2 linked regions of the Catenulispora sp. EB89 genome follow. Each later gene encodes a partner of the first gene's protein in a complex. Links are inferred from orthologs where the notes say so. Each region holds a gene or a part of one and is shown on either strand. Other genes may lie near its edges.

The links.
Region 2: the proteins of ABH920_RS40010 (region 1) and smc are in contact, whole or in part, in a crystal structure (PDB 3ZGX), measured with the Bacillus subtilis proteins. The link is inferred for Catenulispora sp. EB89 from one-to-one orthologs.

Annotation. Positions count from the first base shown.
Region 1 is NZ_JBGCCU010000027.1:90,599-94,425, forward strand. Bases 865-3,827 are described here. They hold ABH920_RS40010 (ScpA family protein), read left to right. Parts: upstream 865-1,820; coding sequence 1,821-2,834; downstream 2,835-3,827. Other genes in these bases: ABH920_RS40000 (ParA family protein), read left to right, coding at 865-1,211; ABH920_RS40005 (hypothetical protein), read left to right, coding at 1,214-1,804; scpB (SMC-Scp complex subunit ScpB), read left to right, coding at 3,203-3,757. Also shown: more of ABH920_RS40000, read left to right, coding at 192-864. UniProt on the Bacillus subtilis protein: Participates in chromosomal partition during cell division. May act via the formation of a condensin-like complex containing Smc and ScpB that pull DNA away from mid-cell into both cell halves.
Region 2 is NZ_JBGCCU010000002.1:459,599-464,623, forward strand. The notes cover bases 821-5,025. They hold smc (chromosome segregation protein SMC), read right to left. Parts: upstream 4,720-5,025; coding sequence 1,021-4,719; downstream 821-1,020. Other genes in these bases: ABH920_RS05560 (GNAT family N-acetyltransferase), read right to left, coding at 821-1,004; ABH920_RS05570 (hypothetical protein), read right to left, coding at 4,907-5,025. In the rest of the region: ABH920_RS05555 (OsmC family protein), read left to right, coding at 1-344; more of ABH920_RS05560, read right to left, coding at 441-820. UniProt on the Bacillus subtilis protein: Required for chromosome condensation and partitioning.

The sequences.
Region 1 (3,827 bases):
CATAGAGTCACTCCAGCGATGAGAGTGGGCAAGTCGGTAAGGAGGTAGAACGACTTGTGAATGAGTCGACATTTGCCGCCGGTCAGGTGGTAGCACCGACCTCCGCCGCCCAGGGCGGCTCCGCCGGCGCGATGGCGTCTCAGACGGGGATCACGCCTGCTCCTCGTAATCCACAGCGTTCCGAGGACATGATGAACACGACTGACAAGACCTCCGACGCCGCTCGCGCCGGAGTGGAGTTCGACGATCCCTACGGCATCATCGAGGACGAACTCCGCTACCAGGACGGGTTCGACCCGGACGCGGAGATAGAGCCGGACCCCGACTACGCCGCCACGCTCGCGCCGGACCCGGCGACGCAGCGCCGCGAGCGGGTGGGGCCGACCGGCCGTCCGATGCCGCGGTTCCCGGTGCCCCGCCCCCCGGTCGAGCACGGCCCGGCGCGCATCATCGCGATGTGCAACCAGAAGGGCGGCGTCGGGAAGACCACGTCGACCATCAACCTGGGCGCCGCGCTGGCCGAGTACGGGCAGAAGGTGCTGCTGGTCGACTTCGACCCGCAGGGCGCGCTGTCGGTGGGCCTGGGCGTGAACCCGATGGAGCTGGACCGCACGGTCTACAACCTGCTGATGCACCGCGGGGTGAACGTCGAGGACGTGCTGCTCAAGACGGTGACGCCGGGCATGGACCTGCTGCCGTCGAACATCGACCTGTCGGCCGCCGAGGTGCAGCTGGTCACCGAGGTCGCCCGGGAGTCGGCGCTGGCGCGCACGCTCAAGCCGGTGATGCAGGACTACGACTTCATCATCATCGACTGCCAGCCCTCGCTGGGCCTGCTCACCGTCAACGCGCTGACGGCCGCGCACAGCGTGATCGTCCCGCTGGAGTGCGAGTTCTTCGCGCTGCGCGGCGTGGCGCTGCTGACCGAGACCATCGAGAAGGTCCGCGAGCGGCTGAACCCGGAGCTGGAGCTCGACGGCATCCTGGCCACGATGTACGACGCCCGCACCGTGCACGGCCGCGAGGTGCTGGCCCGCGTGGTCCAGGCCTTCGGCCCGCAGGTGTTCCACACCGTGATCGGCCGCACCGTCCGCTTCCCGGAGACCACCGTCGCCGGCGAGCCCATCACCTCGTACGCCTCGGCATCGGTCGGCGCCGCCGCCTACCGCCAGCTGGCGAGGGAGGTTCTGGTCCGGTGCCACGCCGGGTGAGGATGCCCGCGGCTGACGAGCTGTTCCGCACCACGGCCGGCAACGGCACGCTGGTGCGCGAGGGCCGGGAGGCCCGCGAGGACGAGAGCGCCGAGCGTCCGCCGGGCCGCGACCGGGGCGACCGGGGCGACCGGGGTCACACTCCGGTCGCGCCGCCGGCCGCGTCCGACGCGGCCGGGCCGAAGGCGCCGGGCAAGACGGTGCCCGCGCCGGCGGTCTCCGCCGAGGAGGCGGCGGCCGCGGTACAGGCTTCAGCGACGTCGGCGACTTCAGCGGCATCGGCGGCATCGGCGGCTGAGCCGGCGGTTCCGGCACCGGAAGTCGCCCCGCCGGCCCCGCCGGCTCAAACCCGCAAGGTCACGGCCCCGCGCCGGCCGAGCGGCCGCGAGCGCCACGACGAGAAGATCACCGTCTACGTGTCCCCGGACGAGCTCATCGGCTTGGAGCACGCGCGCATCATGCTGCGCGGCGAGTACGGCCTGGCGGTGGACCGCGGGCGCATCGTGCGCGAGGCCGTGGCCGCGCTGCTGGCCGACCTCGACGCGCGCGGGCGGGACAGCATCCTGGTCAAGCGGCTGTCGGCCGGCGGGTGACCGCTAGAGTGCAAGCGTGACTCTGGAAGTGGACCAAGCCGCGGCGGATGCGGATGCGGCGAGTGCGGGGGACGTGGCGGACGCGTCCAGCACTCCTGGCACGTCCGATGCCGCTGCGGCCGAGGCTGCTCCCGCCGAGAAAGCCCCGGCCGGCACCGAGGACACCGCGGTCCGCGTCGAGGGCTTCCAGGTCAGCCTCCCGGAGTTCGAGGGCCCCTTCGACCTGCTCCTGGGCCTGATCGCCAAGCACAAACTGGACGTCACCACCCTGGCGCTGTCCAAGGTCACCGACGAGTTCATCGCCTACATCCGCGCCATGGGCGACTCCTGGGACCTGGACCAGGCCTCGGAGTTCCTGGTCATCGCCGCGACCCTGCTGGACCTGAAGGCAGCGCGTCTCCTCCCGGCCGCCGAGGTCGAGGACGAAGGCGACCTGGCCCTGCTGGAAGCGCGCGACCTGCTGTTCGCCCGCCTGCTCCAGTACAAGGCCTACAAGCAGGTCGCCACCGACCTCGGCCGCCGCCACGCCGCCGCCGGCCGCATGTTCCCGCGCTCGGTGAAGCTGGAACCGTCCTTCGCGGACCTGCTCCCCGAAGTGATCATCAACCTCACCCCCGAGCAGTTCGCCGCCCTTGCGATCAAGGCCATGACCCCGAAGACCCCGCCGGAGGTCTCGGTCACGCACCTGCACGGCAGCAAGGTCAGCGTCCGCGAACAGGTGGCGGTCCTGATCGCGAAGATGCGCGAGTTCCGCAAAGCCTCCTTCGAAAAGCTGTGCGAAGACGCCCCGGACACCCTGACCATCGTCGCCCGCTTCCTCGGCCTCCTGGAACTCTTCCGCGAAGCGGCGGTGATGTTCGACCAGCCCGACGCCTTCGCCGAACTGACCATCTCCTGGACCGGCACCGAGGAAGGCGACCTGAAGGTCGCGGTCGACGAGTTCGACCGCAGCGCCCCGGCGGACGAGGAGACGGCCGAGGCGGAGCTGGAAGCGGTGGACGAACAGTGGGAAGCGGGAGAGCTGGAATGAGCGACGACTGGGAGTACGAGAGCCCGGAGTACGCCGCCGAGGGCGACGACGGCGCTGCTGCCGAGACGGCTTCCGCTGCCGCCGAATCTTCGGCTGCCGGCGAGCAGGCCGCCGGGCCCGCTGCTGCCGCCGCTGCCGAGTCTTCGGCCGCCGACCAGGTTGCTGAGCCTGCTGAATCGCCCGCTGCCGAGGCTTCTGCTGGCGCCGATCAGGTCGCTGAGCCTTCTCTGCCGCGCGCCGAGCCCGCCATCACCACCGCCTTCCCCGCCCCGCGCAGCGAATCCAAGTCCCCGCTGCCGTCCCCGCGCACCGAGGCCGAGCCCTCCCTCGCCGCCCTCGACGAAGCCACCTGGCAGCTCTCCACCGACATGGCGCCCCTCCCGCCGCTGCGGCAGTGCCTGGAGGCGATCCTCCTGGTGGTCGAGGAACCGGTCGCCGACGTCGTCCTGGCTCAGATCACCGAGCGCCCGCGCGACGAGGTCGTCCAGACTCTCCACGAGCTTTCCGCCGAGTACACCGAGCAGCAGCGCGGCTTCGACCTCCGGCAGGTTGCCGGCGGCTGGCGCCTCTACACTCGCGCGGCGTGTGCGCCGCTCGTCGAGAAGTTCGTTCTCGACGGTCAGCAGGCCAAGCTCAGTCAGCCCGCGCTGGAGACCCTCGCCGTCGTCGCGTACCGCCAGCCGGTCAGCCGGTCGCGCATCTCTGCGGTGCGCGGCGTGAACTGCGACGGCGTCATGCGCACGCTGCTCACCCGCGGCCTGATCGAGGAGGCCGGCACCGACGTGGACTCCGGCGCCATCCTCTACCGCACCACGCTTCTCTTCCTGGAGAAGATGGGCATGCGCACGCTCGACGAGCTGCCGGAGCTGGCACCGTTGCTGCCCTCGGTGGAGTCGATGGAGGAAAACGAGTCGCTGGCCTGACACGCCGGCCTCATCCGCGCTGGTGGCGGCATTTCGACCCACGCCGAAACCGGGATGAATCAGGCATCGA
Region 2 (5,025 bases), on another replicon or contig:
GCGCCCGCATCGAGTTGAGCGGAGACGGCCAGGGCCCGAACTTCTCCCCCGTCGAGCTGCTCCTGGTCGCGGTGGCCGGCTGCAACATCGTCACCACCGAGCCGCTGACCGCGCAGCGCGGGCACCGGATGACCAGGCTGATCGCGGCGGCGACCTCGGAGAAGATCGAGCGGAACAAGCTCGGGCCGGTGACCTTGAGCTACAGCGTGGAGCTGCCCGAGGGCGACGCGGACGCCGAGAAGGTGTTCCGGGACGTCGCCGAGCGCGTGGAGGAGCGGCACTGCACGGTCAGCCGCTCCCTGCGGGAGGGCACGCCGGTGAAGCTGGAGCTCGGGGAAGACTGAGAGAGCGGAGAAAGTTCGCACCGGCGCCGAACCGCGCCCGAAGGCGGTTCGGCCCGGGAGAGCCGGGAGAACCGGCACAGCCTGGGATACGGGATATCAGGGCTTGAGCGAGTCGGTGTGCAGGATCCGGTAGAACTGCTTGCTGTCGGCCCACCGGCCGTTGACGTACAGGTGCGACCGCGACAGCCCGATCTCCTCGAACCCGCACTTGGCCAGCACCCGCTGCGAGGCGACGTTCTCCACGTTCGTCCCGGCCTCGATCCGGTGCAGGTTCCAGCGCTGGTGCGCGTACTCGCACACGCCGTTCACGGCGGCGGTCGCCAGTCCCCGGCCGACCAGCTCGACGTCCACCCAGTAGCCCATCCGGGCGTTGAGAAAGATCCCCAGCTCGATGCTCGACAGCGTGAGGCTGCCGTACACCTCGCCGTCGCCGCGGTCGAAGGTCCAGCGCTCGATGCGGCCCTCGGCCCGGTCCGCTTCGAGCTTCTTCAGCCGCGAGTACTGCCCCGTCTCGGTGTAGAAGTCATCCGGGCGGATCGGGTCCCACTTCGCCAGGTGCGCGCGGTTCCGGTCGAAGGCACGGGCCAGGGCGGCGGCGTCCGTCAGGCGCATCGGCCGCAGCAGGACGTCTTCGGTCAGGCGTATTTCCCCAGTGGTCATCGCAGCAGGGTAAGGCTCAGACCGTCTCGTCTTCCATTGCGTTCTCCGCTGCGGCCTGCGCGGACTCGTCGGCCGAAGCCTGCGCGGACTCCCTCGCCGCCGCCTCCGCGGAGACCTCGGCCGCGGCCTGTGCCGGCACGACCTTCGGTGCGTCGCTTATGGCGCCGGTCTCCTTGTTGCGCAGCTTCTGGCTGATGACCGTGGTGACGCCGTCCCCGCGCATGGTGACGCCGTACAGCGCGTCGGCGACCTCCATGGTGCGCTTCTGGTGCGTGATCACGATCAGCTGCGAGGTGGCCCGCAGCTCCTCCATGATGTTGATCAGGCGGCCCAGGTTGGTGTCGTCCAGCGCCGCCTCGACCTCGTCCATGATGTAGAACGGCGAGGGCCGGGCCTTGAAGATGGACACCAGGAACGCCACCGCGGTCAGCGACCGCTCGCCGCCGGACAGCAGCGACAGCCGCTTCACCTTCTTGCCCGGCGGGCGCGCCTCGACCTCGATGCCGGTGGTCAGCATGTCCTCGGGGTCGGTGAGGATCAGCCGGCCGTCGCCGCCGGGGAACAGGCGGGAGAACACGCCCTCGAACTCGCGGGCGACGTCGTGGTAGGCCTCGGTGAAGACCTGCTCGACCCGGTCGTCGACCTCCTTGATGATGTCCAGCAGGTCCTTGCGGGTCTTCTTCAGGTCCTCCAGCTGCTCGGACAGGAACTGGTGCCGCTCCTCCAGCGCCGCGAACTCCTCCAGCGCCAGCGGGTTCACCTTGCCCAGCGCCGAGTAGTCCTTCTCCGCCTTCTTCAGCCGGCGCTGCTGCTCGGCGCGGTCGTAGGGCACCGGGATGTCGCCCTCGACGGTCGGCGGGATCGGCACCTCGGGCCCGTACTCGGCGACCAGCACGTCGGCCTCGACGCCGTGCTCGGCGAGCGCCTTCTCCTCCATCTGCTCGATGCGCATCCGGCGCTCGGCGCGGGCGACCTCGTCGCGGTGCACCGAGTCGGTGAGCTTCTCCAGCTCGCCGGACAGCTCCCGGACCCGGGTCCGCACGACCTGGATCCCGGCGTCGTGCTCGACCCGGGCCCGCTCCGCGTCCTCGCGCCGGGCCTGGGCCAGCGCCAGCGACTGCTCCAGGTGCCGGATGACCTGCTCGAAGCCGTGGGCCACGGCCCGCGCGACCTCGGCCTCCTCGGCCAGCCGCTCGGCGCGCTCTATGGCCCGTTCGCGGGCCTCGCGCTCCTGCTGCGCGGCGCGGTCCAGCTGGTCGGCGCGGCCGGCCAGGGCGCGGGCCCGCTCCTCGGCGGTGCGCACCGCCAGGCGCGCCTCCATCTCCGCGGTGCGCGCGGCGGTGGCCTGCTGGGCGAAGTCGTCGCGGCGGCCGGTGGACAGGACGTCGTCGAGCTCTTCGGCGGCGGCCGCGACCTCCTGGGCTTCGAGCAGCTGGCCCTCCAGTTCCTCGACCTGCCCCAGGTCCCGGTCGCGCGCCTCCTCGGCCTTCTCGATCGCGGCGACGAAGCGCTCGACCTCGCTGAGCGCGGCACGGGCCTGGCCGCCGAGCCGGCCGAGCTGCTGCGCGACGCCGGCCTTCTGGCTGTCGGCCTCGCGGCGCTGCGCCATCAGGGTGTCGACGCGGGCCTTGGCGGTCTGCCGCTCGGCGGTCGCGAACTCCAGCTCGGTCCGCAGGCGCTCGGCGCGGGCGCCGGCCTCGTACAGCTTCTCGGTGGCCTCGTCGACCGCGGCCTGGACCTCCAGCAGGGTCGGCGCCGAGGACGAGCCGCCGCGCGCCGAGTCCCGGCCCAGTACGTCGCCGTCCCGGGTCACGGCCCGCACGTCCGGGATCCGCCCGATCAGCTCGGAGGCCTCGGACAGGTCCTCGACCACGGCCATCCGGTTCAGCAGCCGGGTGAACGCCGGGCGCAGCTCCTCCTGGACCTGGATCAGGTCGATGACATAGCGGGCGTTGGCCGGCAGTTCGGGCCATTCCCCGTCGTCCGGGTAGGAGACGTCGCCGCCGACGATGACCGTGGCCTGGCCGGCGTCGTCGGCCTTCAGCAGCCGGATGGCGTTGACCGCGCTGTCCACGCTGGTCACGGCGACCGCGTCGGCGGCGGTGCCGAGCGCGGCGGCCACCGCGGCCTCGGCGCCGGACTCCACCGTCAGTATCGCCGCGACGCTGCCGAGCAGGCCGGAGAGCCGGTCGGTGGCGGCCAGCAGGGCGCCGGCGCCGTCCTTGCGGTTCAGGCCGAGTTCGAGGGCTTCCTTGCGGGCCGCGAATCCGGCCTGCTCCTTCTGGGCCTCGCGCTCGGCGGCCCGCAGCTCGGTCAGCTTCTCCTCGGACTCGGACAGCGCCTGCGAGGCCTCCTCGACCTCGTCGTCCAGCCCGCCGCCGTCCGTCTCCAGGCCCTCGACCTCGGCCTTGAGCTCGTCGTACTCGCGCTGCACGCCGGCCGCCCGGCCCCGGGCCTCCTCGGCGGCGGCGCCGAGGCGGCCGATCTCGGCGTCGGCGGCCGTGGCCTTGGAGCGCATCGCGCCGACCCGGCCCTCCAGCTTCGCCAGGCTCTCGCGCTGGTCGGCGGCGGCGCGCACGGAGGCGGCCAGCCGACGCTCTTCCTGCTGCAACGCGGTCTCGGCGTCGGTGCGCTGCATGACCGCGCCGGCCAGCGTCTCCTGCGCCTCGGCGATCTCCTCGGCGAGCTCGGCCTCCTCCTCGCGGATGCGCGCGGCCTCGGCCTGCATCTCCTCGGGATCGCGGCCGTGCCGCTCCTCGGGGGCGGTGCGCGAGGCGTTGCGGACCCGCTCGACGGCGAGCTGCGCCGAGCCGCGGTAGCGCTCCTTCAGAGAGCTGAGGCGATACCAGGTCTCCTGGGTCTGGGCCAGGTACGGGACCAGAGCGGCGCCGCGCTGTTCGAGCTCGGACTCCTGGGCCTGCGCCTCGGAGTACTCGCGCTCCAGCTGCTTGCGCCGGACCTTCATCGCCTCTTCGTCGGCGGACTCCTGCTCGAAGGCGTGGCGCATGGTGACCAGGTCGTCGGCGAGCAGTCGGAGCCGGGCGTCGCGCAGGTCGGCCTGGATGACCACGGCGCGCCGGGCCACCTCGGCCTGCCGGCCCAGCGGCTTGAGCTGGCGCCGCAGTTCGCCGGTGAGGTCGGTGAGCCGGGTCAGGTTGGCCTGCATCGCGTCCAGCTTCCGCAGCGCCTTCTCTTTGCGCTTGCGGTGCTTCAGGACGCCGGCGGCCTCCTCGATGAAGGTGCGGCGGTCCTCGGCGCTGGCCTGCAGCACCGCGTCCAGGCGGCCCTGGCCGAGGATGACGTGCATCTCGCGGCCGATGCCGGAGTCGGAGAGCAGCTCCTGGATGTCCAGCAGCCGGCAGGGGTCGCCGTTGATGGCGTACTCCGAGCCGCCGTTGCGGAACATGATCCGCGAGATGGTGACCTCGGAGTAGTCGATGGGGAGCGCACCGTCGCCGTTGTCGATGGTCAGCGCCACCTCGGCGCGGCCCAGCGGCGCGCGGCCGGTGGTGCCGGCGAAGATGACGTCCTCCATCTTGCCGCCGCGCAGCGACTTGGCACCCTGCTCGCCCATCACCCAGGCCAGGGCGTCCACGACGTTCGACTTGCCCGAGCCGTTGGGGCCGACCACGCAGGTGATGCCCGGTTCCAGGCGCAGGGTGGTGGCCGAGGCGAAGGACTTGAAGCCGCGCAGGGTCAGGGTCTTCAGGTACACGTGCGGCGACACTCTCCTGCGCTGCCCGGCCGGCGGGCCTGGTTAGGGGTCCGGTTAAAGCTTCGCCTGCTGTTCACGAGCCCGGCGATGCTTCTGGCGAGCGTACCCCCTCCAGTGCAAGGGACGCCGGAGGTCGCTCCAACGTCCCTTTAGTGGAGATGCCGCTGATGGGACCAGCTTTCGCCGGCTAGCGGGTCAGAGCGGGTTCCCGCTCCAGCTCGCTGAACTCGGAGTCCAGCCCGGTCGAGCTGTACTTCGAGGCGGCCAGCGCCGCGTTCTCGTCCTCGAGGCGGGACACATACGCCT